DNA from 2 places in the Paenibacillus sp. RC84 genome. Region 2 is predicted to be linked to the other one. Evidence: riboswitches for the same ligand, from Rfam matches in the RefSeq annotation. Region 2 holds a riboswitch; the other holds the start of a gene.

Region 1 (15,063 bases), on a different contig from region 2:
GAAGCGAGCTGCTTAATATCGGCAAACGTCGGAGAATCGCTGAGACCTGAGACTTCGTCAAAGACCGGGATGTTTCTCCGCTTGAAGAAATCCTTGCCTTTGCGGCCAACAACGAAAACCGCATATTCATCCGTAGATTTATGCCGCTCACGAATAGCATTTAACGCCTTCCGAAGCACGTTGGCGTTAAAACCGCCAGCGAGTCCGCGGTCTGAAGTCAAAACCAGATATCCCGTGCGTTTGACTTCACGAACCTGGAGCATCGGATGCTGAACGCCCTTCGAGCCTGCAGCCACACTAAACACCACTTCGCGGATCTTATCCGCATAAGGACGGGATGCCTCCGCATTGTTCTGGGCGCGCTTCAGCTTGGAAGCCGCGACCATCTCCATCGCTTTAGTGATCTGCCTTGTGTTCTGTTTGCTCTTAATCTGACGCTTAATCTCGCGTATACCCTTAGCCATACTGTTTCACCCCCTGCAGCTTGATTATGGAATCGCAAATTCTCATAATTATTCGGATACCGAGAATCCTTTGAGGAATGTCTCGATAGCTGCAACCAGCGCTTTTTCCGTGTCGGAAGTAAGATCCTTCGTGTCACGGATGGAGCTGGCGATTTCCGGTTTGTTGGCATCGAGGTATGCAAGGAATTCTTTTTCGTAACGGGTAATGTCTTTAACCGGCAATTCGTCCAGGAATCCTTTAGTAGCGGCATAGATGCTGATAACCTGTTTTTCGAAAGGCATCGGCTCGTTAATACCCTGCTTCAGGATTTCCAGTGTACGCTCACCACGGTTCAGACGGGAAACCGTTGCTTTATCAAGGTCGGAACCGAACTGCGAGAAAGCAGCCAATTCGCGATATTGTGCAAGGTCAGTCTTCAGGGTACCGGCAACTTTCTTCATGGCTTTCACTTGAGCGGAGCTACCTACACGGGATACGGAGATACCCACGTTGATGGCCGGACGCTGACCGGAATAGAACAGGTCGGATTCCAAGAAGATTTGACCGTCCGTAATGGAAATAACGTTGGTCGGAATGTACGCCGATACGTCACTCGCTTGAGTTTCGATGAATGGAAGCGCCGTGATGGAGCCTCCGCCCAGTTCGTCGTTCAGCTTAGCTGCACGCTCAAGCAAACGGGAGTGAAGATAGAATACGTCACCCGGATAAGCCTCACGGCCCGGTGGACGACGGAGGAGCAAGGAAAGCTCACGATAAGCGGCAGCTTGTTTGGACAGATCGTCATAAACGATCAGGACATGCTCGCCTTTGTACATGAAGTATTCGCCCATTGCGCAGCCGGAATAAGGAGCCAGGAAGAGCAATGGAGCCGGTTCGGATGCACTCGCGGTTACCACGATCGTGTAATCGAGAGCGCCGTTGCGGCGGAGTGTATCCACTACGTTGGAAACGGTGGACTGCTTTTGACCGATGGCCACGTAGATACATTTCACGCCGTTGCCTTTTTGGTTGATGATCGTATCGATGGCAATCGCCGTTTTACCGGTTTGACGGTCACCGATGATCAGCTCACGCTGGCCGCGGCCGATCGGTACAAGCGCGTCAATCGCCTTGATACCGGTCTGCATAGGCTCGTGTACGGATTTACGCGCCATAACGCCAGGAGCCGCGGATTCAACCGGACGGTATCCGGAAGCTTCGATCGGTCCTTTGCCGTCAATCGGCATACCCAGTGCGTTAACAACGCGCCCGAGCAGCGCTTCGCCTACAGGCACCTGCATAATGCGGCCTGTACGCTTAACTTGGTCACCTTCGCGGATGTCGGAATACGGTCCGAGAATGATGATACCTACATTGTTTTCTTCCAGGTTCTGCGCCATGCCCACAACGCCGTTGGCGAACTCGAGAAGCTCACCGGCCATGACGTTCTCCAAGCCGTGCACACGAGCGATACCGTCACCGATAGTGATAACCGTACCGACTTCAACGACTTGCAGATCTGCTGTATAATTTTCGATTTGCTGCTTAATCAGCGTGCTGATTTCATCAGGTCTGATACTCAACGAACCTCACCCCTATCTACATTGCTTGAGCTTGTTTCAGCGATTTTTCCAAACGTTCGAGTTTGCCAGCCAAACTGCCGTCGTATAGACGGTCACCGATCCGAACAGTAATGCCGCCAAGCAAGCTCGGGTCGACTACCGTCTGTACACGAATTTGTTTGCCGGTCATACGGCTAAAGTTGTCTGCAATTTCCTTGACTTGTACTTCAGACAGCGGCAGGGCTGTGTAAATCGTAGCATCTGCCTGGCCAAGCGACTCGTTGGAAATCTGAACAAAGTCGGACAGTACAATAGGAAGCAGGGATTGCCGTCTTCTATCGATCAGGAGTTTAATCGTATTCATAACGAGCGGAGAAATCCGATCCGCAAAGATGTTCGACAAAAGCTGACGTTTCGCAGGCACGTCGATATTCGGATGATCCAGAACGCTGCGCAGTTCCGCATGATCCTGGATCGTCTGAACAATCTCGGTCAGTTCAGTTTCAACTTGAGCGACCGTGTTCTGCTCCTTCGCAGCTTCAAAAAGTGCTTTCGCATATCTTTTCGCTACCACGATGTCACTCATTTAGATCCCCCTACCTCATTCAGGTAATGGTTCACCAATTCTTCCTGTGACTTTTCGTCAACTTGCTTTTCAATAATTTTAGAAGCGATCATAACGGACATAGCGCTAACTTGACCGCGCAGTGCTGCAACCGCTTTGTTTTTCTCGCTTTCGATCTCGCGTACCGCTTCTTCTTTCACGCGGTCCGCTTCGCCTTTCGCTTTATCGACGATTTCTTCGGCTTGCTTGGAGCTCGTCAATTTAGCTTGCTCGATCATTTGGTAAGCTTCTTTACGTGCCTCTTGAATTACCTGCTTCTGTTCTTCGAGCATTTGCTCGGCTTGAACACGACTTGCGTCAGCAGAGTTCATCTGGTCGGCAATCAGCTTTCTGCGCTCTTCCATCGTTGCGAGCAACGGACCGAAGGCGTATTTGCTGAGCACCCAGTATAGAATTCCGAACGCGACAAGCGCGAATACGAACGATTCCCAATTCCAAGACATTCGAGTCACTCCTTTCCGTAACTGTGTGCTGGGGCGATTCTTCAAAAACCTAATTCATAGCGAAGGCGCGGATGGCTCAGGCCTTCCCCGCCCAACCGAGGCTATGCGAATTATTTGAAGAAAATCAGGAAGCCCAGAACGACACCGATAATCGGAACAACCTCGACGATACCAACACCGATAAACATCGTTGTTTGCAGAGTACCACGAAGCTCAGGTTGACGAGCGATACCTTCTACTGTCTTGCTTACGATCAGACCGTTACCAATACCAGCGCCAAGTGCGCCCAAACCGATTGCTAATGCTGCTGCCAGGAATTCCATGAAAAATTTCCTCCTCAGAAAATAGGTTTTGTACCTGTAATGTGTATATGGATCCCACGCCTTGCGGAAGCCGCGCAGAGCTGCTAATCGCAGCTGAGCCGATCATTTAGTGATCTTCATGATGAACGGTAGCTTGGGAAATGTAAACCATGGTAAGGATGGTGAACAAGAATGCCTGGATGGCACCTACGAAGATACTGAAGCCCTGCCAAACGGCGAGCAGCGGTATCCCTACAACACCCAGCATCATAATGGTGGAGATCAAAACCTCACCCGCAAAGATGTTCGCGAACAAACGAAGAGCAAGCGTCAACGGCTTGGAAAGCTCTTTAATGATGTTCAGCGGCAGGAAGAACCAGAACGGCTCAAAGTAATGCTTCAGATAATGTTTCGTGTTCTGTGTCAAACCGAGTGTATTCGTCATAACAAACACCATCAGGGCGAGTGCGGACGTTACGGAAAGGTCGGCTGTCGGTGATTTCCACCAAGCCACAGAAGCATGCTTGCCTGCTGCCTCCAGCTCATGAATACGGGCATCCGTCAAGACTTGCTGACCGAATAGCGTAAATCCATTATGATGGTCGGTTACGATACCGAACGGAAGACCGAGAAGGTTGGAGACAAAGATAAACATAATTAATGTCAATCCTAACGAAATGTAGGACTTTGCCTTGCTGAGCGGCATCGTACTCGCAATCGTGTTATGAACGAACTCAACGACCCATTCCATAAAGTTTTGCAATTTGGAAGGTTTGTCGACGGACAGATTCCGCACGGACAGAAGAGCCAGGACTAACACAACCACGCAGGATACGATAATCGCCAAAAAGGTTGAAATGTCAATATCGATACCATTTTCGAAGTGTAGCACGGGAAACTCATGCATTTTCCAATTTCACCCCTTTCCATGCATTACGGTTTGTGTGGACGACTCAAAATGCCGACTAGCAAAAGTATAAATGGAACCAAAAAGCAACCAATAATGGTTGAGGCGATATCAAGATGTTGTGGAAATTTAAGCGCAATCATAACGGCAAGGAGCACGGTAGCCAGACGGCTTAAAAATCCGAGACTCATACGCTGTGCGCCCCGCTCTGCAACGGTTTTGCCGATCAAATCGACTCTGCGCTGAAGGAGCAAAGCATTGATGCCGCTTGCAACCGCACCTACTGATAATCCTGCAGCTACCGTGCGTACGGAAGGGACAAGCGCCCAGACCAGTAAACATGCGGCGAGAAGCAGAAGTGCGATACGCATAGCTTTCTTGAGCAGGTCATTCATCGGGTTCCTCCAGAAACTTCTTAAGCAGCATGATAACCGAAGCGATCCCCGCGAAGAGACCAAGCATCACGCCTGCTACTATCCAGCTTCTCGGACCGCCAAAACGCTGGACTGCGAAGTTCGCGGCGAAGTAGCCGAGCAGTGTACAGATAGCGATATCAAGCCCGAGTGCGCCTACAAGGCCGGCCGCCCTCCAAGGATTATCGCGGTTTCCTTTGTTTTTCATGGCTTTGACCCCTATCAATCCTCATATATTGTATCGGAGCAAAGTCTACTTTGTCAATTCGTATAAAATCAAACATTTCGTGAACAGCACTGCCGAAATCCCTTGTATATCAAGGGATTTCAGCATTTAAAACCAAACAGTGGAACTGTACAGTGTGACCTTTGTCATTGCATCGTCACAATGTCGAAAGAGTTGCGTCAAAATGAGTCCGGTTTTTCCGTTTTATAGCCGAAATGGTGAAGGATTCCCTGCACGATTCTGCGGGAAGCTTGTCCGTCCCCATAAGGGTTCACAGCGTCTTTCATACGATCATACGTTTGCGGATCGGTGAGCAAAGCGCGTGCGCGCTCGTAAACTTTTTCCCCGTCTGTACCAACCATTTCCAAGTTTCCGGTTTCTACGCCTTCCGGACGTTCCGTAGTGTCACGAAGAACCAAGGTCGGAATCCCGAAAGAAGGGGCTTCTTCCTGCATACCTCCGGAATCTGTCAAAATCATATAAGTATGAGGATAAATATTATGGAATTCGAACACGTCGAGCGGATCAATCAGTTTAATTCTCGGGTGGTTGCCCAGAATCTCATAAGCCGGTTCCTTAACGGCCGGGCTCGGATGAACCGGATACACGATCGCGACATCCTCGAATTCGTCCGCAATGCGCTTGACCGCGTTGAAGATCTGACGGTGCGGCTCGCCCTGCGCTTCCCTGCGATGGGCCGTCATCAGGATGAGACGCTTGCCTTCCGCCCAGTCCAGAACCGGATGGTGGAAGTCCTTCTTCACGGTGTACTGGAATACGTCCGTTACGGTGTTGCCGGTAACATAAATCGTGTCTTCCGATTTATTCTCTTTGCGCAGGTTGCCTGCCGACAACTGGGTCGGAGCAAAGTGCAAATCCGCGAGGACGCCAGTCAACTGACGGTTCATCTCCTCCGGATACGGCGACATCTTGTTCCAGGTCCGCAAGCCCGCTTCCACATGGCCGACTTTGATCTGCTGCAGGAAGGCCGCATAGCTGGCAAGGAAGGTGGTCAGCGTATCGCCGTGCACCAGAATCAGGTCCGGCTTCGCTTCGCGGAAAACAGGCTCCAGGCCTTGAAGAACCCGGATAGTAACTTCGTTGAGTGTTTGACGGTCCTTCATGACGTTGAGGTCGAAATCTGGCTGGATATTGAACAACTCAAGCACCTGATCCAGCATTTGACGATGCTGGGCCGTTACGGCCACGAGTGATTCAATCTGTTCCGGATGCTTCTGAAGCTCCAAAATAAGCGGAGCCATCTTGATGGCTTCCGGTCTTGTACCGAAAATCGTAATCACTTTCAACCTTTTCATGAACGTACGTCCCCCCAAAATACTTTATTTCGTACCGAATAAACGGTCGCCCGCGTCTCCCAGACCGGGAATGATGTAACCATGATCGTTCAGATAATCGTCGATAGCGGCCACATAGATGTCAATGTCCGGATGCTCTTTCTGGACGGCTTCGATCCCTTCAGGAGCGGCGATCAGGCACATCAGCTTGATTTGCACGCATCCTCGGTTTTTCAAAGCGGTGATAGCCAGGTTAGCGGAACCGCCCGTCGCCAGCATAGGGTCCACGACGATCAATTCTCTTTCCTGTACATCTGTGGGTAATTTCACATAATACTCGACAGGTTGAAGCGTCTCGGGGTCGCGATACAGCCCGATATGGCCTACTTTCGCAGCCGGAATCAGATTCAGAATCCCGTCCACCATGCCGAGTCCTGCGCGGAGAATCGGGATAATCCCGAGCATGCGTCCGGAAATAATCCGGCAGTCCGCAGTCGCTACAGGCGTTTTGACCTGGATGTTCTCCAGCTGGATATTACGCGTAATCTCGTACGCCATCAAAGTGGCGACTTCATCCACCAATTCACGGAAATCCTTGGTTTTCGTATTTACGTCTCTTATGTATGTGAGTTTGTGCTGAATCAAGGGGTGGTCGCAAATGAACACCTTACTCATAGTATTCCTCCCGAATATCGATCTGGCTGATCTGGATGTCTTTCCAACTTTCCACAAACCTCGTCCATTATATCATATGTCTGTTTAGATATCCTCCCCAAAAAGCACACTCTCTTATGACAAGAATCTGCTTTTGTATGAACAATCCACCCTCTTTTTTTTCATAAAAAAAGGAACCCTTTACGGGTTCCCCGATTCACAAACCGCCTACTGGAAAGCAGGCTATTTTATATGGAAGAATTAATATTCCAATCCCGTGTACAGCGGGAATTTGGAGGTAACTTCTTTAACGAGTCCGCGGGCTTGCTCGTGAACGGCGGAATCGCTCGGATTTTTAAGCGTAAGGGCGATAATCTTGGCGATTTGCTTCATGGCTTCCGTATCCATTCCACGGGAAGTCGCGGCAGGCGTACCGATACGGATACCGCTGGTTACGAACGGGCTGGTCGGATCGAACGGAATCGCGTTCTTGTTGACGGTCACACCCACTTCGTCAAGAAGATGCTCGGCGTCTTTACCCGTGATGTTCAGGCTGCGCAGGTCGATCAAGATCAGGTGATTGTCCGTACCGCCGGAAACGAGGTTGATGCCTTCGGCCGTCAAACCTTCAGCCAGCGCTTTGGCATTATCAATAACGTTCTTTCCGTATGTTTTGAAGTCGGTTTGCAGGGCTTCTCCCAGCGCAACGGCTTTAGCGGCGATGATGTGCATCAGCGGTCCGCCTTGGGAGCCCGGGAATACGGCTTTGTCGATTGCGGCAGCCCATGGCTTGCGGCACAGAATCAAACCGCCGCGCGGTCCGCGAAGCGTTTTGTGAGTCGTTGTCGTGACAAAATGGGCATGCGGAACCGGGTTCGGATGCAGACCTGCCGCAACAAGACCCGCGATGTGAGCCATGTCAACCATAAACAGGGCGCCGACTTCGTCCGCGATTTGTCCCAGTTTTTCGAAATCGATGATGCGCGGGTAAGCACTTGCCCCTGCAACGATCATCCGAGGTCTGTGTTTGAACGCGGCTTTGCGGACATCGTCGTAATCGATGCGGGAATCCTGTTCGCTTACGCCGTAAGCTACGAAATTATAGAGGATACCGGACGCGTTGACGGGGCTGCCGTGTGTCAAGTGTCCGCCATGCGCCAGGTTCATACCCAGGACTGTGTCCCCCGGCTTCAGCGCGGCCAGATAAACGGCCATATTCGCTTGAGCGCCGGAGTGAGGCTGTACATTGGCATGCTCGGCCCCGAAAAGTTCCTTCGCACGGTCGCGCGCGATATCTTCGACGATATCCACGTACTCGCAGCCGCCGTAATAACGCTTGGACGGGTAGCCTTCCGCGTATTTGTTCGTCAGCACGGTGCCCATAGCTTCAAGAACCGCCTGGCTTACAAAGTTTTCGGAAGCGATCAGCTCGATTTTGTCGCGTTGACGGCCAAGCTCCAGGTTCATAGCCTCAACGATTTTCGGGTCCTGTTTACGCAAAAATTCTACCATCTATAACAACCTCCCATGGATTTTAAAATCACAATCAGTTTCACTTTGTACAAGCCGGATAAGCAGAAAAAAAGGTCCCCCGCTTATCACGGCTCCAGATACATTATTCGCAGGCGCCGCTGTCTGCCGCACTTCCCGGACTTGTCCGGGCAGGAGCAGCAGCGCCGACGAGTACGGGAATGCCCGGGCTCTCCGGGACAGCTTCGTACACCGCCCGTTGTCCGCCAATCAGCTTCGGACGCGTATACGCCATCGTCACGTGCGCCTCACCCACCCGTTTCACGGGCGGGCGCACAGGGACGGCTACCCGGCGGAGGTGCATGCCGATCAGCGTGTCGCCGATGTCGATGCCCGCATGGGCGGCGATCTCTTCCACGACGCATGCGCGCTCCAGGTGCCGGTATGCATGGGCGGCCATCGAGCCGCCCGCCTTGGGCACCGGCACTACATTCACCGGCTCCAGCCGGGAGTCTTGCTCCAGCAGCGCTTCTTCGACGACAAGCGCGCGGTTTAAATGCTCGCAGCACTGGAAGGCGAGCCGCAGCCCGTGTTCTTCCGCCACCCGGACAGCGGCGGCGAAAATGCGCTCGGCCGCTTCCGGCGTACCGGACGTGCCGATTCTCTGGCCCCGGACCTCGCTGGTCGAGGTACCGAACACGACGATCTGGCCGCGCCTTAAGCCGCCGGCCTCAATCAGCGCCCGGAAATTGGCCTCAACCGCAGGCCCTATTCCGTCCAGCCAGGCTTTCTCACCGTCATTCATACGATCACCTCCATTTAAAATAGAGCTCCTTACGGATGAATCGTATTCTTCTCTTCCAAAAGCTTCACTTTGTTCAGGCGGTTCTCATGACGTTCGCCGTGCGAAAACTCGGTCTCAATCCAGATCTTGACGATTTCCTGCGCCACGCCGGGTCCGATTACGCGTTCTCCCATAGCAAGCACATTCGTGTCGTTGTGCTCCCGGGTTGCTTTCGCGGAGAACATATCGTGCACAAGCGCGCAGCGGATGCCCGGCATTTTGTTCGCGGCAATGGTCATGCCGATGCCTGTACCGCAAATCAGAATACCTTTGTCCGCCTGCCCGTTAAGCACCATATCGCAAACCGGAACGGCGTAGTCCGGATAGTCGACCGATTGTTCACAGTTGCAGCCGACATCCTTCACTTCATGACCTAACGATTCCAGGTAAGGAACGATAACATCTTTAAGCCGGTATCCGGCGTGATCGGCGCCAATTGCAATTTTCATTGAAAAGCCCTCCTCGGGTGGGAATAAACTGCGTTTGGCTCTATTATAACCCAAACCGATCGGCCGGAGAAAAAAAACCGGCAAATTCCGACTTAACCTGCACCTGTGTAATCGTTAAGAGACAATGAAAAAAAGAGCATGACACGCGTAAATACGCATGTACTGCTCTTTTGCCCAGGCGACCGGCCGTATACCCCGATGCTCCACTGTGGTTACACCCACTCGTCGCCAGTTACATCGGGTCTTCTTTTATGCCCCTATCTTACCGTATTCCCGCAAAACTGTAAAGCCGCTAAAAAATGAAGATTTTGTTAGGCCGGGCAGAAAGATACTGCGACCGTTTGACGCTCATCGGCTTTCCTTTAGCTTTTGAACCAGTTTAACGAGCGCTTCTTCGATTTCTTCCGCCGTATGGCGATAAAGCTCCAACGAACCGCCGTAAGGATCGGAAATATCGTAATCCGGGAGTTGTTTTTCCAAGTGGATGAGCCGTGTCCGCTCTTCTATCGTGATTTCTTCGGAAAGGGCATGCTTAACCTGCACTTCGGCAATCAGCTTCTCCCATTCCGCGGCAGCCGTGATAACCTTGGGGTCGTCTTCTACAAATTCTTTCAGTGTATGTGTTTTATCCGCCGCCTGCGGGAACCGCTGAATAACGGCGCGTTTATGATCTTGTGTCATCGTTAAGATGAGATCGGCCCAATCCACGTCTGCGGATCTAAGAAGACTGGAGCTGATAGAAGCTTCACAGCCTTTTTCACGCAAAACGGAGGAAGATTGCCGGGAAATCGGACTGCCGTCGGAAGCAAAAACCCCTGCAGAACGGATATGGACTTCCAGGTTATCCTGCCGGGCCATATGACGCAAAATCCCTTCAGCCAGCGGGCTGCGGCATGTATTTCCGGTACAGACAAAAAGGATCTGTTTCATGTTTCGTCTACCTCCTTACAGAGTATTCCAACGGGTTATTCCGCTCTCTATATATTGTACCGTTTTTTTGAAATCAGGGACACTTTACAGCAGAAATTTCAGACCGAACAGCAGCAAAATCACACCGCCCAGCGCTTCTCCGTATTCACCGATCCAGCTTCCCACATGACGCCCGAGCATAAGCCCCAGAATCGACATGCCTCCGCCCAGCAATCCGAAAAGCAGCACCGTCAAAACCACATCCGTTGCGAAAATCCCCAGCGAAACGCCGACAGAAAAAGAATCCACGCTCACGCTTAACGCAAACAGGACCATTCCCCAGAAGGTGCGATGATCGAATGCATTGGAATCTTCTCCCCGGAACGAGCTGTAAATCATATGGGATCCTAACAAAATGAGCAGACCGCCCCCGGCCGCTACGGCAACTTGTCCGAGTAAAGAACCGAGATAATGTCCCGCATACATGCCGAGCAGCGGCATGAGGATATGAAAGAGACCGATCACGATGCTGATTTTAAGAATATGCAGCAGGCGTATACCCCTCATTCCAATTCCAATCCCTAAAGAAAACGCGTCAAAACCAAGCGCAATAGCCATGATGAAGATCGTCACCAGTTGGCCCCATACGAAAGGTGACACGCCCGCCAGTGCCGCCATTGGTATTTCCCCCTGTCCACTTTTTCTCTCTCAAGATATGCGGACAAACCGGGAAACATGCTATGGACTTGTACCTGTCTGCATAACCGATACAGGCGGCTGCTTTTCGGAACGGAAAAGAATAAAGACGTTCCGGGGGACCTGCAACTGCCCGAAGCTTAGCCTCTGACGGCAGTTACCTTATACGAACCGGAGAGTTTAAGAGGCCGTTCTACGGGCACCGGGTTTGCCCTTGTGTGTTTAAACCCGGATGACTTCCTGACCCGCCGCTTTCAGCAGACGGTTCATGACGGCACGGCCTATTCCCGTGTCCGGGCAGCCTTCCGCGAGAATATACGTCGCTCCCTCGCGGTCGAACTGCCGGAGCGCGGCATACAGCCCGCGCGCGATCGTCTCCGGCTCGGCCAGACGGCCGGAGGAGATTACGGCGTCCGCGTGATGCAGACCGCGGCGCTCGTCATAGGTGAGCACGCCCGTGCGCTCACCGCGGGCCTTGGCGGCGTCCAGGTCACGCCGCATCCACTCGGCGACGGCCTCCGGATCGTCGCCCAGCACCACGCGCATGCTCCCCTTCGGGGCATAATGCGCGTACTTCATGCCGGGAGCCCGCGGTGTCCCGGCCGGTTCCCCGGTGCGCACAGGCTCGCGCACCGGCACGTCCGGCAGCGCCTCGCGCAGCTGCTCGGCCGTCACCCCGCCGGGGCGCAGGATGTAGACCGCCCCGGACGCCCACTCCACGACGGTCGACTCTACGCCGACGCCCGTCGGGCCCCCGTCGACGATGCCGCCGATTCGTCCGCCGAGATCATCGGCGACGTGTTCCGCTATCGTCGGGCTGGGACGCCCCGAGCTGTTCGCGCTCGGGGCCGCAACCGGGCAGCCTGCGGCGCGCAGCAGCGCCAAGGCGACAGGATGGTCGGGGATGCGGACCCCGACGGTAGACAGCCCCGCCGTGACCAGCGGGGAAACCGCGCCCGCGCGGACCGGCACGATGACCGTCAGGGGCCCGGGCCAGAAGGCGTCCATGAGCCTGCGCAGGGGCTCGGCGGGCGCGCCCTCCGCGAACGCGTCCATTTGGGAGCGGTCCGCGACGTGGACGATCAGCGGGTTGTCCGACGGACGGCCCTTGGCCCGGTAAATGCCTTCTACCGCAGCGGAATTCGTCGCATCGGCTCCTAAGCCGTATACCGTTTCGGTCGGAAACGCTACGGTCTCTCCCTGAACGAGAAGACCGGCAGCTTCGGCAATCGCTTTATCCGCCGTTTCTCTTGTCCCCGTCCCCGTTCCGGCTTCATCGTGAATCTGCCATAGTTTAGTCGTTGTCAATGCTGTTCACCCTTACTGGTTTCCGAAATTTATCTGAACAGATTCAGGAAGAATCCGATAATACCTTGAAGCAGTTCCCACAGAAAAAATTTCACTTCCGTATCTCCGCCGGCAGTTGCAGCCGCCGCCGATCCTTCGGCGGGAGCGTCGGCCGTTTTTTTCTGCACGCCAGCGGTTTTGGCTTCACCGGGTCCTTCCCCGCCGTCTTCAGCAGGAGCCGCCTGGGCCACCGCTTCGCCCGACACGCCGTCTACAAAGCAAAGTGGAGGAAAAAGCACGCACCACCAGTTCTGGCCCTTCCCTTCGCCCAGAGATACACGAAGAGCTTCGTAATCCCCAGCCGGATAGACGCGACTGCCGTACATTTTGGTCGGGAACGGCACCTGTCCGAGCTCCACTGTGTAAGGAAGCCCTCCCAGACCGCGGGATGTCAGTGTATCGCGGACGACTTTTTCCAGAATCGGAAGGTTTTGCCGCACAATTTGCCTCGCTTCGTCAATGGAATGCGGTCCGGTGACCCATTCGTTCATCTGAGCGACAATGGCGTCCCGCACCAGCCGCTTGATGGCCTGATCCTCCGGCTTATCGGAGTTGGCCAGTATGCGAAGACGGATCGACTGGTCCGGGATAGCCCCTTCCGCCAGAGCCGCATTCGAACGCGTACCTTCCCAGCTCATCATCATGATGGCAAGAGCGAAAAACGTATAAAACAAGTGCTTGTATGATTTGCGGATGACCATAATAATTCCCTCCCGTTTCCCGGAAAAACAGCGCCAGCTTCGAAGCTGTTCTCTGTTTCTTCCTCTGTAACGGTTAGTATGGTCAAAAGGCAATTCTTTTAAACTAGTAATCTATGATTTTTTCACGTGGAACAATTTGTGGGTGTGAAACATAGAAACCTTTAGGAAAGTGACCGGCAATCGCAGCGACGTTATCGCAGCACAGGACTTTCATAGTGGGCCTGTATGGCGAACGTGCTGATATCTCTTAAAAAATTGATGCTCGCTAGATACGAGGTTTATAGATTTCCCGTTAGGGGAAGGGTAATAGCAAAGCCTTCAGCATCTCTCTGTTGAAAAGCTATTCTTTCGCTATACCCACGTCAAAAATGGGGTTCGCCATCCTTCCCCCCCGTTGCACGCAGTCGGTTTCCTAAGCAAGCGGATTTCTCACAGCCACACGCTATTTGCGTACGACGATAAATCCTTTGAGCTACCGGTCAGACTAACGTTTGCCGATACAAGACGCGGCCCAAAGTCCTTTGTTAACCCGGACAGTCATGAAATCGACATCAACTCACTGAATATCTCCGACGTGGTCGTCTAGGACTTGGGCTTCGCCGCTCCAATCAAGGATTCATAGCCTGTGACCGGCCTCTGACTGCTTTGTGCGGGTCCTGCCAGAGTCAGGCTTCTGAGGGGTCCTGTATCGCTATGACATGCCGGTCGATCCCAGCCAGGTCCTTCACGAAGCGGATCTCGCTCCACTCCCCCGCCGCGCGCAGCAGGTCCGCCACTGCCTCCGCCTGATGGATGCCGACTTCCAGCCCGACCAGCCTCGGCTGCTTCGGCAGCAGGGGGATCTGGCCGGCCAGCCGCCGGTACAGATCCAGCCCGTCTTCGCCTCCGAACAGCGCGAGATGCGGCTCATAGTCGCGCACCTCCGGCTGCAGCGACGGCGAATCCCCCGCCGGAATGTACGGCGGGTTCGAAACCAGGATGTCGACGGGCAGCCCCCGTTCGACGCAGGGCAGGAGCAGATCGCCCTCGCAGAAGGCGATCCGCTCCCCTACGCCGCATCGTTCGGCGTTGCCCTTGGCGACCTCCAGCGCCTCCGGCGAGAGGTCGCATGCCGCCGCGCGCCAATCGGGGCGCGCATGCAGCAGGCTCACCGGGATAGCTCCGCTCCCGGTGCCGATATCCGCAAGGAGGGGAGCGCCTTGCGGGAACAGGCGCGAGCCCTCGCGGAGGATTTCCTCCACGAGGAGCTCGGTTTCGGGACGCGGGATCAGGACCGCGTCCGTGACCCGGAGCGTTAGGCCGTAGAACTCCTGCTCGCCGGTGATGTACTGCACCGGCTCGCCCGCGGCCTTACGCTCCACGACCTCGCCCCATTGCTCCGCATGCGCAGCGGGAAAAGGCTCTTCCATCCGGAAGAAGAATTCCGTCCGGCTCAGACCCAGCACGTGCTGAAGCAGAATCTCCGCACAGATAGCCGCGTCCTGGATTTGCCGCTCTTTGAAAAAAGAAGAAGCCTGGGTATAGGCTTCTCGGATTGACATGCCGGCTTGATAAATAAGCCTGTTCATGATGGTTTTATTGCTCCCCTTTTTCAAGAAGCTCGGCTTGCGCCGTCATAGTCAGAGCATTGACGATTTCGCCCATGTCTCCGTTCAAGATGGTATCCAGTTTGTGAAGCGTAAGACCGATGCGGTGGTCCGTTACGCGGCTTTGCGGGAAGTTGTAGGTCCGGATGCGCTCGCTGCGGTCACCCGTGCCGACCTTGCTCTTACGCTC
Region 2 (15,063 bases):
ATGAAGGAACTGCCCGAAACGATGATGAAACGGATCAGCGACCTCGTAGACGGTACGCTGCTCCGCGCGCTCAGCCGACATGCCGGACCGCAGCCGGTTGAAGCCGCGCCTTAACGCCAAAAAGCCTCCCCTTCTAACAAAAGGGGAGGCTTTTTTTATAGTACAGGACTGCGTGCGATGCCGTTTGATTAGTCGGTGCTGTCCGCTGCCGCTGCTGCGCCTTGGCTCTCCCGGGGAGGTTCCGTCCGGCGCAGCATTAGCGGAACTAGCAGCAGCGCACCGAGCAAGAAGAGAATTCCGCTTCCGGCATAAACCGTTTGAAGGGACAAAATATCCTTCATAAATCCAGCGGCAGACATGCCGATGACCATAAACCCCATAAACATCGGCGTTAATACGCCTCCCACGCGGCCGATAAAAGCCGCTTCCGTGTTTTTCATCATCATGGTGTTAATTCCGATCATGATGCACGGATAAAACAGCCCATTCACCACCTGGAAAAAGATCGTCAGCGGAACGCTTGTGGACAAGCCGATTCCTATCGTTCCAACGGTGCTGGCGATAAGCCCCGCCGCAAGCAGTGATTGCGGCTGCATTTTTTTCGAGAGTGCCATGACGAAACCCCCGCCTGCCAGCATTGCCATTCCGTTCGCCGCCAGAAGCCATTGCAGAAACAGTTTATCCTGCCCGAGATTTTCGATAGCGATAAACAGCATCAAAGGCTGAATAACCCCTACCGCCAAGCCCGAAACGACGAACGTTCCTCCAAGCGTCTTCAATGCACGGCTGTTCCACACGTAACGGAGTCCGTCCTTCATTTCCTGCATGAAATTGCGTTCCGCCTTAGCCGGATTCTCCTGATCGGCCGGTAGTGAAGTAAGAACGGCGGCGGAAGCGATGAAACAAACCCCCATGACCGCAATCGAAATTTCCAGACCGTAGTGCTGGTACACGAATGTCCCGAGAATCGGGCCGAATACCATAAAGATGGCCATTAACGTCTGGAACATCGCCATGACCCCTTGAAGCTGCTCTTCCGGGACATGCTGTTTGAACAGTTTCAATGCGGACGGCTGGGAGAATTGCGACAAAATCGCCGACACCAGCGTCGCGAAAAACAGCGCCTGCCACGAACCGAACATGACGACAAGCAGGACGGCGAATACGGACAACGCCGAGAGAAGATCGCAAACGATCATCGTCCGCTTCGGTTTCCACCGGTCCGCGAACGTTCCGCCGATAATCGCGAAAAGAAAAATCGGAGTAAATTCGGCGACTGAGATTAACGATACAAACTTGGGATTGTTATTCGTTATATCCGTCACGTACAGCAGAATGGCAAAGTTTCTTACCCAGATGCCAAGCTGGAGCAGAACGTTGGATAAAATAATCGTTCTGACAAAAGTATTTTTAAACACGACTGAGAGCCCCTTCCTGTGATTTCCCACTGAGATTTTGTTCAGACTCAGAATAAGACCTGGTCAACAAACGATATCTCGTTCGGTTTATTTAATACATAAACATAATATAATAACGTTTGGTTTTAGGTCAACAATTATTTAAATTGTCTACATAAAAACTAAAACCCGTTCGTTTCGGTTGTTGACCTCCTACCCCTCCCTTCGCTTTTCCGAAGGAAGTTTCATCCCCCAAATCCCTTTGACCGATGCCAGTTCCTCTTCTTTGTAGCTTTTTTCCTGGAGCAGGTAACTCCTGACTCTTTCCGCATAGGCCATTTTATTTCCCTGAACATAAACAAACGGAGCCAGTAAAACGATCAGAACGATTGACAGTGCAAAAATTTTTCCCCGGCTTAGGTTCCGCACGTTTCCGGCTCACTTCCAATTCGTCCCGACAAATCCGCGTACGCCTCTCTAAGCCATGGATGAACGACTCTCAGCGTGTCTTTCCGGTTCCATAAGTAGCGGATATAGGCAAACGCGGCATGGTCTATCGAAAGCGCAAGTCCCCTATTCAGCTCTTCGAGATATGGAGGATTGCCTTTCTGATCCCAGGCGATTTTGTCGGCTGTGAAAAGAAGCTTATCCATCTGCGATGCCTGTTTTTTGAGCGTGGTGTGGCATTCAACGGCACTCAAGATCTGAGGGTCCGCCACTCCGAATAGATCCCGTGCTATCGCTTTCGACATCTTCTGGTGAATGATCATCGGAAAGCTTTCTTCCTCCGGAAGCACTTCGATCCCAAGCTGAACCGACACGGAAATACGCGTATCGTTGGAAAAAACGGCGCTGATATCATGCAAATAACCGGACGATGCCGCTGTTTCCGGGTCCGCCCCGAAGCGGACGGCCAGTTCGCGGGCTTTCTCGCCCACCTTCATGCAGTGCTCCGCGGTTTCGCGGTGTCCGTTTTCGGTCAGAAAAGCATACACATCTTTTTTCAGGTCGCCTGACCGTTCCGGTTGGACCAGATGCTCGTAAACGTTCATTACCTCACTCCCCATTAGTTTTATAAGGGCCACTTTGTAAGTATAAAAGGATATCCCAGGTAATTCCAAATAAACCTTTCCTAAAAACAAAAAAGCCCGCCGCACGCTTCCGTAAGAAACGCATAACGAGCTGCACATAAAGAAAAGAACGGATGCACTCAAAGAAAAAGCCAGCCGGCAATCCCGGCTGACCTTTGATATCCTTATCGCGCTCGTTACCCTGCCTTTACAGGCCGATTTGCAGCATTTTACGGGTAATTAAGCCCAATTCCCTTTGCGGAAAATCGGTTCAATCGTCCCGTCGGCCCGTTCTCCGTCAATGTCCATTTCCGCCGAACCGATCATGAAGTCCACGTGGGTAATACTGTCGTTGAGGCCCGCCTTCGTCAGCTCCTCCACCGACATTTTCGTTCCGTCCGGGATGCTGAAGCCGAAGGCTTTCCCCAGAGCAAGGTGATTCGACGCGTTCTCATCGAACAGCGTGTTAAAGAATATGATGTTGCTCGCGGAAATAGGCGACTCATGAGGCACAAGCGCAACCTCGCCCAGATGGCGGGCTCCTTCGTCCAGTTCGAGAAGTCCTTTTAACGCTTCATAGCCTTTCTCTGCCTGAAAGTCCACGACACGGCCGTTTTCAAACGTAAGCGTGAAATTCTCGATCAGATTTCCCTGATAGCTCAGCGGCTTCGTGCTGCGAACCACTCCGTTCGTGCCGTCCTTAAGCGGAGATACGAATACTTCCTCCGTCGGCACGTTCGGATTGAAAGCATCCCCCTTCTCGTTCACAGTCGAGCCTCCGCACCAGATGTGCCGCTCCGGCAGCGTTACGCTCAGCTCCGTGCCCGGCGCCCGGTAATGAAGCTTCCGGTATTGTTTGGCGTTCAGCTCTTCCACTTTGGCCATGAGCGTGGCATTATGCCGCTCCCAGACCTGAACGGGATTGTCTTGATCCACTCGGGTAGCTTTGAAAATCTCCTCCCACAAAGCGGCCACGGCTTCATCTTCCGGCAGATCGGGGAACACTTTGCGGGCCCAGCCGGTGGAAGGCGCCGCAAGAATAGACCAAGTCATCTTGTAGGAGGTCATGTATTCTCTCCACTTGACGAGCGCTTTGCCCGCTGCCTTGGAATAAGCCGTGATGCGTTCGGGCTTCACTCCCTGAAGCAGTTCCGGGTTGCCTGATTCGATAAGCAGATAAGCGCCGCCGTTTTCGGCCAGCTCTTCTACCGCCTGCGCTCTCCACGCCGGATAGGTATCGAACGAATCGTCGGGAGCAAGCGTATATCTCAGCTTCGTAATAACATCGTCCATCCATTCCACGTGGACCGATTTCGCTCCCGCTTCGTATGCTTTTTGCGCAATAAAACGGGTTAGAGGGGCCTGCTGAATGGAAGCATTCACCCATAAGGACTGACCCGGCTGTATGTTCAAACCGACTTTCACCGCTAGCTCGGCGTATTTTTCCAGATTTCTTTCGAATTGATCGGCCATATTCATTCTCCTTTGTAGGTAAATTCACTCTCGGTCTGCTCGTTATGTAGGTTCCTCTTACATCTTCGACTTGCGAAGCCGTATTCCTTGTTACACGGCCGCAAAATACTCCGGCGCCGGATCAATCGTTTTCTTTCCGGCGTTTCCGGAAGCGCCTGACTTTCATCAGGTTGCCGCACATCTTATCGTCGCACCACCGGGCCGTCCGGCTTCTGCTCTCGTCGAAGAAAACCCAGCGGCAGTCTTCATTGGCGCACATTTTGAGCCGCCGCACGTCTTCTTCCGCCAGCAGCCGCGCAAATGCGACGGCCACCTGGCCCATGACCGCGGCCCAGCCCCTATCGCCCGTCCTGCGCTCCAGCCGCCAGCCGCCTTCTTCCCTCGCCAGAACCGGTCGGGAAGGCACTTCAGCCATCGCTTCGTTCAGCCTGGCGATGTCCGCGCGATCCGGCTCGCTGTTAGTGCAAGCGCATTCCGTGATCGCGCGCATAGCCTGCCGGAGCTCGCCGAGGGCGGCGCGTTCGTGGGGCTGCGGAGGCACCTGGGCCTGCAGCTCCCACTTCTCGAGAAAAGCTTCCAGCCAGCCCGGCCGGTCGAGCCTGTCCTCGCTCCGCCCCGTTCCCCGCCAGTCGTACCACTGGCTGTTCATAAACTCTAAAGCCGAATTTTCCAAAACAACCTCCGAATAAAGATTGAGTCTTTTTCCAATTGATGTTAAAATCCAGTGTGTAACCATCATAATCGTTTTAGATGGTTACAATAAACCTGTCGAATTGTTCGCTAACGGGCAGGCTCATTGCACAACCTGTCCACGCATGATGACATCGCTTTTCTAATTTTACACCATTCTTAATTCAGGAGGAAATCGAATGAACGGATTGGATCTTCTCAAACGAGGTTGGGAACACGCTTACGGAACGGAAGACTGGTATGCCCCTCTGAAAGACGCCGTTAGCGGGATAAGCGCCGAGCAAGCTTCCTGGCGGCCGCCGGGTGAAGCGGGCAATACCATCTGGGAGACAGTCAACCATCTGGTCTACTACAAGCAGCGGCTGCTGGAGCATCTCCAGGGCGAAGAACCGGACCACTGGGCCCAGAATAACGACGACACATTCAAAACGCCCGATACGCACGGTTCCGAAGAAGCGTGGCAGCGGACGCTTCGTGAGCTCGACGCCGTTCATACCCGCATCGGCAGCCTTCTGGATACCAAATCCGATCTGGACATGGACGCTCTATACCGCGATCATCCGATCGGTTTCCGCATCGGCAGCGTCATCCAGCACGACGCTTTTCATACCGGCGAGATCGTGCTGATCCGCAAGCTTCAAGGCTCCTGGCCGTCGACTCGCAGCTGCGAATAAACGCGCGGGCTCGTTAAACCGGCAACAAAAACCGTCTGAAACTCTTCTTTTCAGAAGAAGCTCAGACGGTTTTTGGTATCATTGCCGGAACGGTACATCTTGCCGTCCATGATCGGAAAGCTCTGCGGCCCCAAGCGGCTTCTCAAATCCGCTCTCTTACTTGTATCAAAGCATTCCGCTTTATTTCTTCCGATTCGCTCAGCAGAAGCGTTCCTTTGTCTCTGTATATGTTCCGGCTGTCGGCGGACATGGCATTCAAGTTGATTTCCACCGTGATCCAGGCGGATTGTACCGCGGCTTCCAGCATCAGAACGGCAATTCCCAGATCGGACACCACATTCTTGTTGACTTCCGGGGCCAGGGCCGCCAGCCGCCGCATGACCCCGAGGCACGCCTCCATCAGTTCCAGCGGCACATCCGCCGCATAAGCGGAGGCTTCCCGGATAGCGAGACTCCGGGCTTCTTTCTCCACGGAAGTGGAAGCCGGCAGCTTCAGCGCCTTCATGAACCGGCTGAATGAAGCCATATCTTTTTCCTGCAAGGATTCGAACCGCACGATGGCCTGCCGAAAAAGATCCGCATTCTCGAGCATCGCGGCTTCTTGCTCTTTAAACTTGGCGCCCGTGGTCAAGCTGGCGGTCATCGATCCCATGGACGCTCCGAGGGCTGCGGCCAAAGCGGCAATGCTTCCTCCGCCGGGCACCGGGGAGCCCGAAGAAGCCTCGGCCAGAAATTCGCGAATCGACTGATCGTACACCCTCATTTGTGCGCTCCCTCCCCGATCTGCATTCCGACCGCTTTTAACAGATTTTCAAACAAGATCAGCGTCGTTAACGTCCCTACGCCTCCCGGCACCGGCGTCATCGCCTTTACCCGCTGCAGAGCGTCCGGGCTCACATCCCCCGTTAATCCCGTGTCCGTTTCGTTGATGCCCGCATCGACAACGACCAGATCCGGGTGCACCATGTCCGCGGTAACCATCCCCGCCCTTCCGGCCGCTGTAATGAGGATGTCCGCACCGGCAATATGACGCGCGAGATTCTCCGTGTGCGAATGGCATACCGTAAGGGTCGCGTGCTCCCGCAGCAGCATAGGCATCAAAGGCCTGCCGACAGTCTCGCCTCTCCCGACGAGCACCACATGCCGCCCTTTCAGTCCGAATCCGAATTCCTGCAGAATGCGGATACAGGACTGGGGCGTTGCCGGGTACAGCCCTTTTGTGCCGAGGAAACAGGCAAGTTTGCTGCCGGGCGTAATCCCGTCCACATCTTTGTCGGAGCGGATAATCTCGAAAGCTTCGGACGGGTTCAAATGCCGGGGCAGCGGAAGCTCCAGCATGATTCCGTGCACGCTTTTGTCTTCGTTCAGCTCTCCGAGATGTCCGAGCAATTCCGACTGCGTAATAGCCGGATCGAATTCCATCAGCCGGTAGCCGATGCCGAGTTTTTGCGCCGTCTTTTCCTTGGCTCTGGCGTAGTATTCGGAAGCCGGATCTCCTTTTAGGAGTACAACCGCCAGGGAAGGTTCTATTCCCCGCTTTTTCCACGCGTCCGTTTCTATTCGGATCGATTCCCTTAACCGACCGGCAAGATCTGCCGTTTTCATTAACATTCCCATGTGTTCCGCCCCCCGATTTATTGGTTCCCTGCAAAAAGAAAACAAAAAAAGTATCCGCAGATCGCGGTTTCCCGTTATCTGCAAATACTTTCGCCCAGGCGTACGGCTATATTTCCCGTGTGCTCCCCCGTGGTTCCCCACGTTCCGCCAGTTACACACCGTTCCAGTGGCCTCATTTTAGCACAGCGAACGTTTTACGGTAAAGTGCCGGAGAAGCATTTTTTTTCAAGATCGGTTGGCACACCGCCTCACTTACAAAGTTTGTACGTTTCCCGGTTTTCTGCTGCCGCGTTCTTTCAGCATCGTTCTCGTGATAAGCAGCATGGAGACGACAATGAGCGCAGCCGGGATATAAAAGATGGACGGCGTGATGCCATCGATCAGCAGCGGCAGGAAATAGCCGACCAGAGAAGCCATTTGAGTAATCACGACATACAGGCTGGCTCCGAACCCGGTTTTGTGCAAAAACATCCGCTGGACGTAGCCCATTGCCACCCCGAGCAGCACGGCCACGTAAAACGAATATAGCGGCTGCATGGCGAAAAAGAACGGCAGATAATCGACATTGGCGTATACCAGATAGACGATCAGAGCGAACAGGCCGGCGAATAGAATGACCGGCTTGAAGCCGTATTTCAGCGCCCAATAGCCCGCAACCGTCATAAACAACAATTCGAACACCGCCTGCGCGCTCCAGATGTAAGACATCAGCTCGGGATTGCCGAACTTCTCGTTCACGACAAGGGGAAGATACAGTCCCCGAATCGCATCGGCGCACGACAGCATAAGCAGCGCGGCCAGCATAGCCAGCGAGAAGGGTTCGCCGCTCTTCTTAACGACCGCTTTGGAAGGCGCTTCCACCGTTTCCCGGTAAAACATCAGAAGGACGAAGAGTGCCGCGTATCCCGCAAGATTGCCCCAGAGTACCCCGTAGAAGGTGAACCATAAGTAAATGTTCGCTCCCAGCAGCAGTCCCGTAAAAAAACCCACGCTGAAAGACGCGCGCAGCCAGAGCTGCGAAATCTCCACGATGTCCGGCGCCAGCTTCGAGAAATGGTTTCGGGCCATGGCAAACATCTGACCCATAACCATCCCGGACGGGGCCGATGCGATCGACATGCCCACCAGCGCGGATACGTACCCGTCGGCTCTCATATAGATCAGCAGCCCGGCCGCACACACCACGGAAGCCGCCATGGGGATGATTTTCTTCCGCGGAATCTTATCGCTTAGAATGCCCACGCTGATCGTGAAAATCATATTGAGCACAAGCGAAACGGCAAAAATCGACGCGATCTCGCCTTTCCCGAGTCCGATCCCTTCTTTTAAGTAAATGGCGTTCATGGGCGCCAAAATCCCGACGCCGATTCCGTACAAAACCATCGCCAGGACCAAAATCCATGCTTTTTTGACGGAAATAAACAATTTGATGTCTGCCGCAACACTCATAACCGGCTCACTCCCTTCCTCTTCCGCATTCGTATACTTCTAATTCGTTTCTTTCGACAATTTCCCTTTTAATTCTAGTTTATTTTCGAATTTACGATTTTTACAAAAAAATATCCAAATTTTCGGGATATTTCGGAGGAGATGTTTTACTATTTACACCATTTTATGTCTATAAATAGTTCTAAAGACCTACTTTCATTGCTTCTACCTTATACTATAATATGGATATGAGGAGGTGAATTGATTCATTTAGACATAAATTGACAGGAGGTAGATGCTAAACTTTTTGACAGGCAGGAATTAAAGCTCATTTGCTGCTCTCGGTAGATAGCCATTCACTGCTTACGATGCCGAATCCTGACCTATCCACCAGAATCACTCTGGTTTGTGTCATTATGATTTTTTACGATTCGCAGCAGTATAGTTCTAAATTCCCTGTATTCCAAATTCACTCAAATCGGAGGTATTAAACTAATGTCCCAATCCATTTCATGGAACCGCTCTCTTTTCAAAGTTTCTCCTTTTCTCGTAGCATTTGCTGCGCTCGTAATCGGTGCCATCTGCTCGCTCGTTTTCGCTGAAAGCGCTTCCGCTCATGGTTATATCACAGGTCCGGCAAGCCGCGCAGCCCTCTGTAATCAAGGCATTAACAAAAACTGCGGAGCCATCGTGTACGAGCCGCAAAGCCTTGAAGCACCTGGCAGCTACCCTGCAGGAGGCCCTGCTGACGGTCAAATCGCCGGCGCTGGCGCCGCTTTCCCTGAACTGAACGCTCAAACTGCAGACCGCTGGTCCAAAGTGAACATCAACAGCGGAAGCAATACGTTCACTTGGAAGCTGACTGCCGCACACGCAACGAGAGAATGGAAATACTACATCACGAAAACTGGCTGGAATCCTAACGCAGCTCTGAAACGTTCGGATTTCGAACTGTTCTGCTCCTTCAACGACGGCGGTAAAAAACCGAACCCTTCCACTTCCCACACTTGTGACGTTCCTGCCCGCAGCGGTTACAACGTAATCCTGGCTGTTTGGGAAATCGCCGATACGCCTAACGCTTTCTACAACGTAATCGACGTTAACGTAAACGGTGGCGGAACTGGTACACCTACAGACAATCAAGCTCCTACTGTTCCTGCAGGCGTGACTGCTTCCGGCGTAACAGCTAACTCCGTAACTCTGAACTGGAGCGCTTCTTCCGATAATGTCGGCGTAACGGGTTACGATGTATACCAAGGTTCCACTCTTGTAGGAACTTCCACGACAACCAGCTTCACGGTAACAGGCCTGACGGCTGACACTAGCTACACGTTCACGGTTAAAGCGAAAGACGCAGCAGGCAACACTTCCGCTGCAAGCTCCGCTGTAACGGCTAAAACAACGGCCGGCGGTGGCGGCACGACTGCACCTGCTTGGAGCGCATCCTCCGTTTACACAGCAGGCAACCGCGTTACTTACAACGGTGTCGTTTACGAAGCCAAATGGTGGACACAAGGCGAAACTCCTGGTAAAGCCGACGTTTGGAAAACCGTTTAATTCACTCAACAAGAAGGACCATCCGAGCTCTTATCGGGTGGTCTTTTTTATTTGAAGAAGATGGGTCTGCACGGCAGCACCGCCCTCTCTTTTTAGTTTATTACGCGGAAAAATGTTTAGCATCGGGCTGAGCGGGTAATTTTCTGTAGAGCCAGCAACCTTAACATACGAGGAGGTAAACGAAAATGGGTAAAAAAATGATGTTTACTGCAATTGGTCTAGGAGCTGCTTACTTACTCCGCAATAAAGACGCCCGCCAGAAATTAAAGGATCAATTTCAGACCTTTGCGGGTTCCGCTAAAACTCAACAGTCTCTGTAATAAAGCATAGGAAATTTTAAAAAAACCTCCATCCCCTTTAATGGGCGTGGAGGTTTTTTTTCGCTTTGAAAAATAAAGGACTTTTTACCCGGATTACAAAAACATAAGGAAGCTCTGGAAGCTGCCTTCCACTCCCCTCCTAATGAAGACATTCCGTTTGCCGGACAGCACTGATTCCTGTACAATAAATTTAAACGTAACGATTACGATTTTTGTTGCATGTTCGTTCCCGGACAAGAATACAATGAGAACATATCTTTTATTTCAGAAAGGAACTAAAACCGTGACAATACCTGTATTCGTACTTAGCGGTTTTTTGGGCAGCGGTAAAACGACCCTTCTGCTCCGTATGCTCGAAGAATCCAAGAAGCTTGGTCTGCGCCCGGGAATATTGATGAACGAGCTGGGCAAGGCGGATGTCGACGGCTTAATTCTGGAAGGGCACAGCTCCGCTTCGATTGAAAAACTGCTGGACGGCTGTGTCTGCTGCAGTAAGAAAAGCGAGCTTACCGGCAGCTTGCAGGCTCTGCTTCTGCGCAATCCGGATATGTTGTTCATCGAGTTGACCGGCGTGGCCAACCCCGAAGAAATTGCCGATGTGCTTACGGAACCCGGTCTGCTGGACCGCGTTGCCCTCAAGCAGGTCATCACTGTGCTCGATGCCGAAAACTTCATGGATTACAACAGCCTGTTCGCATCGGACAAACAGCTCGTGCGAACGCTTCGCAGGCAGGTCGAAGTTGCCGACCTTATCCTGGTCAACAAAACGGATTATGTGCACCGCATCCGGCTGCACCAAATCGAGAAGGCGATACGCAAGCTGAACGGGCACGCTATGCTCGTGTATACGACTCACTGCCGCATTGAGCTTAAACCGATCCTGGAGGGAGTCCAGCCTGCGCAGAATGTGCCTCTGACGGTCCGGCCTATCCGGATGACGAAGATCCGGACTCATCCGAAGGAGCCCAGCACAGCCGGCTCCGGACGCGGCATGCATTCCGCAGATTCGCCGGCACCGGCGGAAACCGCGTCTTCCCACTCCCGCGTCCGTACCGTCACCCTCCCGTGGAATCGGGCTGCGGGGCTGACCAAAGCGGATGTGGACGCCTTCCTCCAGCGGTGGAAGGACGGTCTGATCCGCGCCAAAGGTTATGTGACGTTCGCGGAATCCGGGCACATGCATCTGCTGCAATACGCAGGAAAACGGAGCTACTGGGAGCCTTCCTTTTATCAGGGAAAGCCCTATCTCGTGTTTATCGGGATTGATCTGGATGCGGACCGGCTGAGCGAAGAATGGGAACGTCTTCTGGATGCACCGCAGTCCCTTGAACCCGAGTCCGGCAGACGGAAATAGCTTCAGGCACGGATAGGGAGGCACCTTCTATTCGGCACGATCTTTACGATTTTTTTGTCCCCTCCTCCCTGTTCTGCCTGAGTATGTCTACCGATTAAGAACCTTCTGCATCCGGCTCTTGCACCGCACAAAACCGCCTTCCGTCGGAAAGCGGTTTTTGTTTTTGCCACAGCCTCTATTTCCCCAGATCGGCGAAATCACCGGCATACGGATACACGTAAGGGGATGAAGGCTCTTTGATTTTTTGGATTACGGCTCCCTCCAGCTTCATCACGTCTTTATCTTCGTACACGGACTTTCGGATCGTGCCTTTCACCGTCACCCATGTATCCTTGAGATACGAATCCGCTCCCAACGCTTCAACGATAACGCCGTACGGGGATGCATCGGCCGAGCAGCACTGCATCGTCAGTCTTGCGACGACGAACTGGTTTTTGGGCATGCCGTCCTCCCGGTAAACGAAGCCGCTGATTTCCATCTGCTTTCCGGCAAAATTCCCGGCGAACAGATCTACTGCCGTCAGCTTCTCCATAAAGCCTTTATCTCCGATAAGAATGGTTTTGTTTTTGTAAAGCCGCATGGCCAGCTTCGCGTAGTCTTCCGTAAACCGGCTGCCTTTGAACATCTCCTTGAGTCTGGCTTCTTCCGTGTCTTCCCCGCCCTGACTTGTCCCCCCGGAAGATAGTTCCTTCTTGGGCGGATCGTCCTGGGGACCTGCGTTCCTCTGCGTTTGGAAGCCGGAGGTATTCAATTGAATCCCTTTGACTTGAACGATATCGCTCCCCGTTACCCGGTCGGGCAGCAGAAAGCCGAGCAGCAGCGGTAAAAGGAACAAGGAATAAGCCGCACCATGCGAAAGCTTCGATTTCTTTACATCGGACTCGCATCCGCAGTCGGGTTCATTGCCTGCAGCAGGCTGCAGAGCCAGATAAATCTGGATCACGGCCAGCACGAACAGGGCGATCGCCGAAGCTTTGACGTACGGTACCAGTCGGGGCGCCAAATAATGCGGCATGCTGCCCGTTTTGACCAGATAAACGATATAGAACGAAAACCCGCATAGAATCGCCGCCCGGATAAAATAATGGAAGGCGTAAGCGCGCTTGTCTTCCACCCGGTTCACCTCCCCCAATTCAAAGGGTTACCTGAAATAAAGATGCTCGACCACTACGGAACCGGCAAACACGGTCACCGTGATAAGAACGGCCAGCAGCAGGAGAAACTTCGTTTTGAAGACGGACAGAAGCATCAGCGTGCTTTTAAAATCGAGCATGGGCCCGAAAACGAGGAACGTGAGCAGGGAGCCTTTGGAAAACGTCTGGAGAAAGGAAGAAGCGACAAAGGCGTCCGAGGTGGAACAGAGCGACAACATGTAGGCAAATCCCATCATGAACAGATGCGGAAGCACCTCCCCCTCCCCCAGCGCCGACAAATCGCCTCTCGGCACAAACGCCTGAATAACGGCCGTAAGGAGAGAGCCGAAAATGAGATATTTCCCCATATCGAAAAATTCCCCGCCCGCGTGACCCATCATCGTAACGAATTTGCCGCCGCCCTGCACGTGCGCGCAGTCTTGTCCGTTCCCGGCGTACAGCGAGTCCAGCCTGTGTTTCAGAGGATTTTTGTTAATAAACGCGTACACGAACAAGCCGATAAACGCGCTAACTCCAAGGGCCAGTCCCATCCGGGCGTACACCATTTCGGGATTCATCCGGAACGCCGTGTATGTCGCCGCATAGACGACCGGGTTGACGATGGGACCCGCCAGAATGACGACTACGCCTATGTACAGCGGCATTCCCTTGTTGATCAGCCGCCGGACGACCGGGATCATGCCGCACTCGCAAATCGGAAACAGGATGCCCAGCAGACAGGCGAACACGAATCCGTGCAAAGGATTCCGGGGGATCGCTTTGCGGATCCAGGTCTCCGGGATGTAGACCTGCATGAACGAGGAAAGCAGCACACCGAGCATAATAAAAGGAACCGCTTCGAGCACGATGCCGATAAACATCGTCTTGAACAGGCGGATGACCGAAGGGTCCGGCAACGCCGCATTCCCTGTCCGTACGGCTTGCCAAGCCAGTATAACCAGGAAACTTCCCGCTGCGATATAAATCAGGTGTCTTTTTCTCATCCCTCTGCTTGCTCCGCTGAAATGCACGTTCTCCCCTCCTGTGTAAAACAGTATCTTTATTTTAATCGTAATTATTACGTTTTTCAACAAAAAAGACTTCTCCCTTATCCCGATCCTCTTCTTCATCTCTATGCGAATCTGCCCGAATCTATGACAAGCTTCCCTTGTCCGGTCCGTGAAGCCAAAAAAATCCCGGCACGCGAAACCGCGTTACCGGGATAATACTTCAACGGCTCGGATTTAAACCTGCACGATCCGTCTCACTTCCGCAGGCAGGTCCGCAGGTTCCAGCCGTTTTTCCGGCTTCCAGTAAAGGAGAGCCGCTTTGAAATTGTGCGGGTAAATCAGCCTGCCGTCTTCTTCACGCACATAAGAGTACAAGAGATCAATGGCCTTCCTGCGGTCATATTCCTTGTCCAAAACCGCGCTCAGGTTGTCCTTGAGCAGCTCTTCCTCCGTATCGTAGGCATACGTTTTGTGCAGGTTGACCATTTTACAGTTCGCATCGATTCCCAATTCATAAAGCAGATTCTGCAAATGGATGTAATCTCGGCGTTGAAATTTAATCCGGCAGCCCAGCTGCTCCTGAATGTCTTTGTAATGCGGTCTTTCAGGACCGCTAACCATGCCCGCGATTCCAAGACGCTTCGCCGTGTTGTTGATGTGCAGCAGCGCCCGGTCGATTTCCTGCATCCGGTAGTAACAATTGACGCCGAATACCACGTCGGCTCGCTCCACCTTGGGAAGTTCTTCCCACTTGGCATGTACGAAGTTTAAATGATTCCAGCCCTTCCGCTCCGCTGCGGCTTTCAGGTAAGCAAGCACGCTCTCGGAGCTGTCGACGCAGGTGAGGGAACCCGCTTTCTCGGCCGCTTCGAACGTATAGTTTCCCCAGCCGGGACCGATTTCCAGCACATCCTCGCCGGGATCGATAAAAGCGATCAGCTCCTTGCGCAGGTTGGCGACCCAGGAATCCACCCCGGCTTGTTCTTTCTTTTTCATAAAAGCGTTCCAGAACCCTTCTTCCTTGACGTCATCGGTCATCCGTACGGGAAGATTTCCGTCCCAGTCTTTCATCCCCTCCTGCCAGAGGGTTTTGTAATTCGTATTTAGTTTGACTCCGTAATACATCGTTTGCCTCCCCATACGGTTTGAAGATCTTGTTAGTCATACTTCTTTCGATCAAAATGCGGCGGACTTCATTTTACCTGTAAAGCCGGAGGAGTCCATCGATCCGAAACAAATAAAAACATCCCGCCGGAGGCAGGATGTTTGGGTTCATCGCATGAATACGCTCGGGTCAGGACCCGGACGATTAGGGAGAACATTCGCATCAACGCCATCCT

Evidence for each region. A riboswitch is a leader RNA that binds a small molecule or an ion and turns the genes downstream of it on or off. The one in region 2 is predicted to bind ZMP and ZTP.
Region 1: linked by a shared signal. The riboswitch ahead of rpiB (ribose 5-phosphate isomerase B) and the one ahead of ABH899_RS13790 (bifunctional 5,10-methylenetetrahydrofolate dehydrogenase/5,10-methenyltetrahydrofolate cyclohydrolase) in region 2 are both predicted to bind ZMP and ZTP.

Annotation. Positions count from the first base shown of each region.
Region 1 is NZ_JBGBYL010000013.1:42,564-57,626, reverse strand. Features, by position in the region: gene atpG (ATP synthase F1 subunit gamma) at 1-464, opposite strand, end outside; gene atpA (F0F1 ATP synthase subunit alpha) at 513-2,027, opposite strand; gene ABH899_RS25900 (F0F1 ATP synthase subunit delta) at 2,044-2,592, opposite strand; gene atpF (F0F1 ATP synthase subunit B) at 2,589-3,074, opposite strand; gene atpE (F0F1 ATP synthase subunit C) at 3,185-3,397, opposite strand; gene atpB (F0F1 ATP synthase subunit A) at 3,504-4,283, opposite strand; gene ABH899_RS25880 (ATP synthase subunit I) at 4,310-4,678, opposite strand; gene ABH899_RS25875 (AtpZ/AtpI family protein) at 4,671-4,904, opposite strand; gene wecB (non-hydrolyzing UDP-N-acetylglucosamine 2-epimerase) at 5,102-6,238, opposite strand; gene upp (uracil phosphoribosyltransferase) at 6,263-6,892, opposite strand; gene ABH899_RS25860 (serine hydroxymethyltransferase) at 7,133-8,383, opposite strand; gene ABH899_RS25855 (TIGR01440 family protein) at 8,487-9,146, opposite strand; gene rpiB (ribose 5-phosphate isomerase B) at 9,176-9,634, opposite strand; ZMP/ZTP riboswitch at 9,800-9,880, opposite strand; gene ABH899_RS25845 (low molecular weight protein arginine phosphatase) at 9,983-10,564, opposite strand; gene ABH899_RS25840 (manganese efflux pump MntP) at 10,649-11,221, opposite strand; gene ABH899_RS25835 (L-threonylcarbamoyladenylate synthase) at 11,462-12,547, opposite strand; gene spoIIR (stage II sporulation protein R) at 12,577-13,287, opposite strand; gene prmC (peptide chain release factor N(5)-glutamine methyltransferase) at 13,953-14,855, opposite strand; gene prfA (peptide chain release factor 1) at 14,863-15,063, opposite strand, start outside.
Region 2 is NZ_JBGBYL010000005.1:248,675-263,737, reverse strand. Features, by position in the region: gene dhaS (dihydroxyacetone kinase transcriptional activator DhaS) at 1-114, shown strand, start outside; gene ABH899_RS13820 (MFS transporter) at 189-1,418, opposite strand; gene yqeK (bis(5'-nucleosyl)-tetraphosphatase (symmetrical) YqeK) at 1,814-2,449, opposite strand; gene ABH899_RS13810 (aminopeptidase) at 2,708-3,940, opposite strand; gene ABH899_RS13805 (CGNR zinc finger domain-containing protein) at 4,062-4,613, opposite strand; gene ABH899_RS13800 (DinB family protein) at 4,810-5,304, shown strand; gene ABH899_RS13795 (cyclodeaminase/cyclohydrolase family protein) at 5,447-6,067, opposite strand; gene ABH899_RS13790 (bifunctional 5,10-methylenetetrahydrofolate dehydrogenase/5,10-methenyltetrahydrofolate cyclohydrolase) at 6,064-6,921, opposite strand; ZMP/ZTP riboswitch at 7,007-7,086, opposite strand; gene ABH899_RS13785 (MFS transporter) at 7,174-8,370, opposite strand; gene ABH899_RS13780 (lytic polysaccharide monooxygenase) at 8,845-9,906, shown strand; gene ABH899_RS13775 (hypothetical protein) at 10,092-10,226, shown strand; gene ABH899_RS13770 (CobW family GTP-binding protein) at 10,510-11,580, shown strand; gene ABH899_RS13765 (TIGR03943 family putative permease subunit) at 11,756-12,694, opposite strand; gene ABH899_RS13760 (permease) at 12,722-13,744, opposite strand; gene ABH899_RS13755 (class I SAM-dependent methyltransferase) at 13,958-14,848, opposite strand.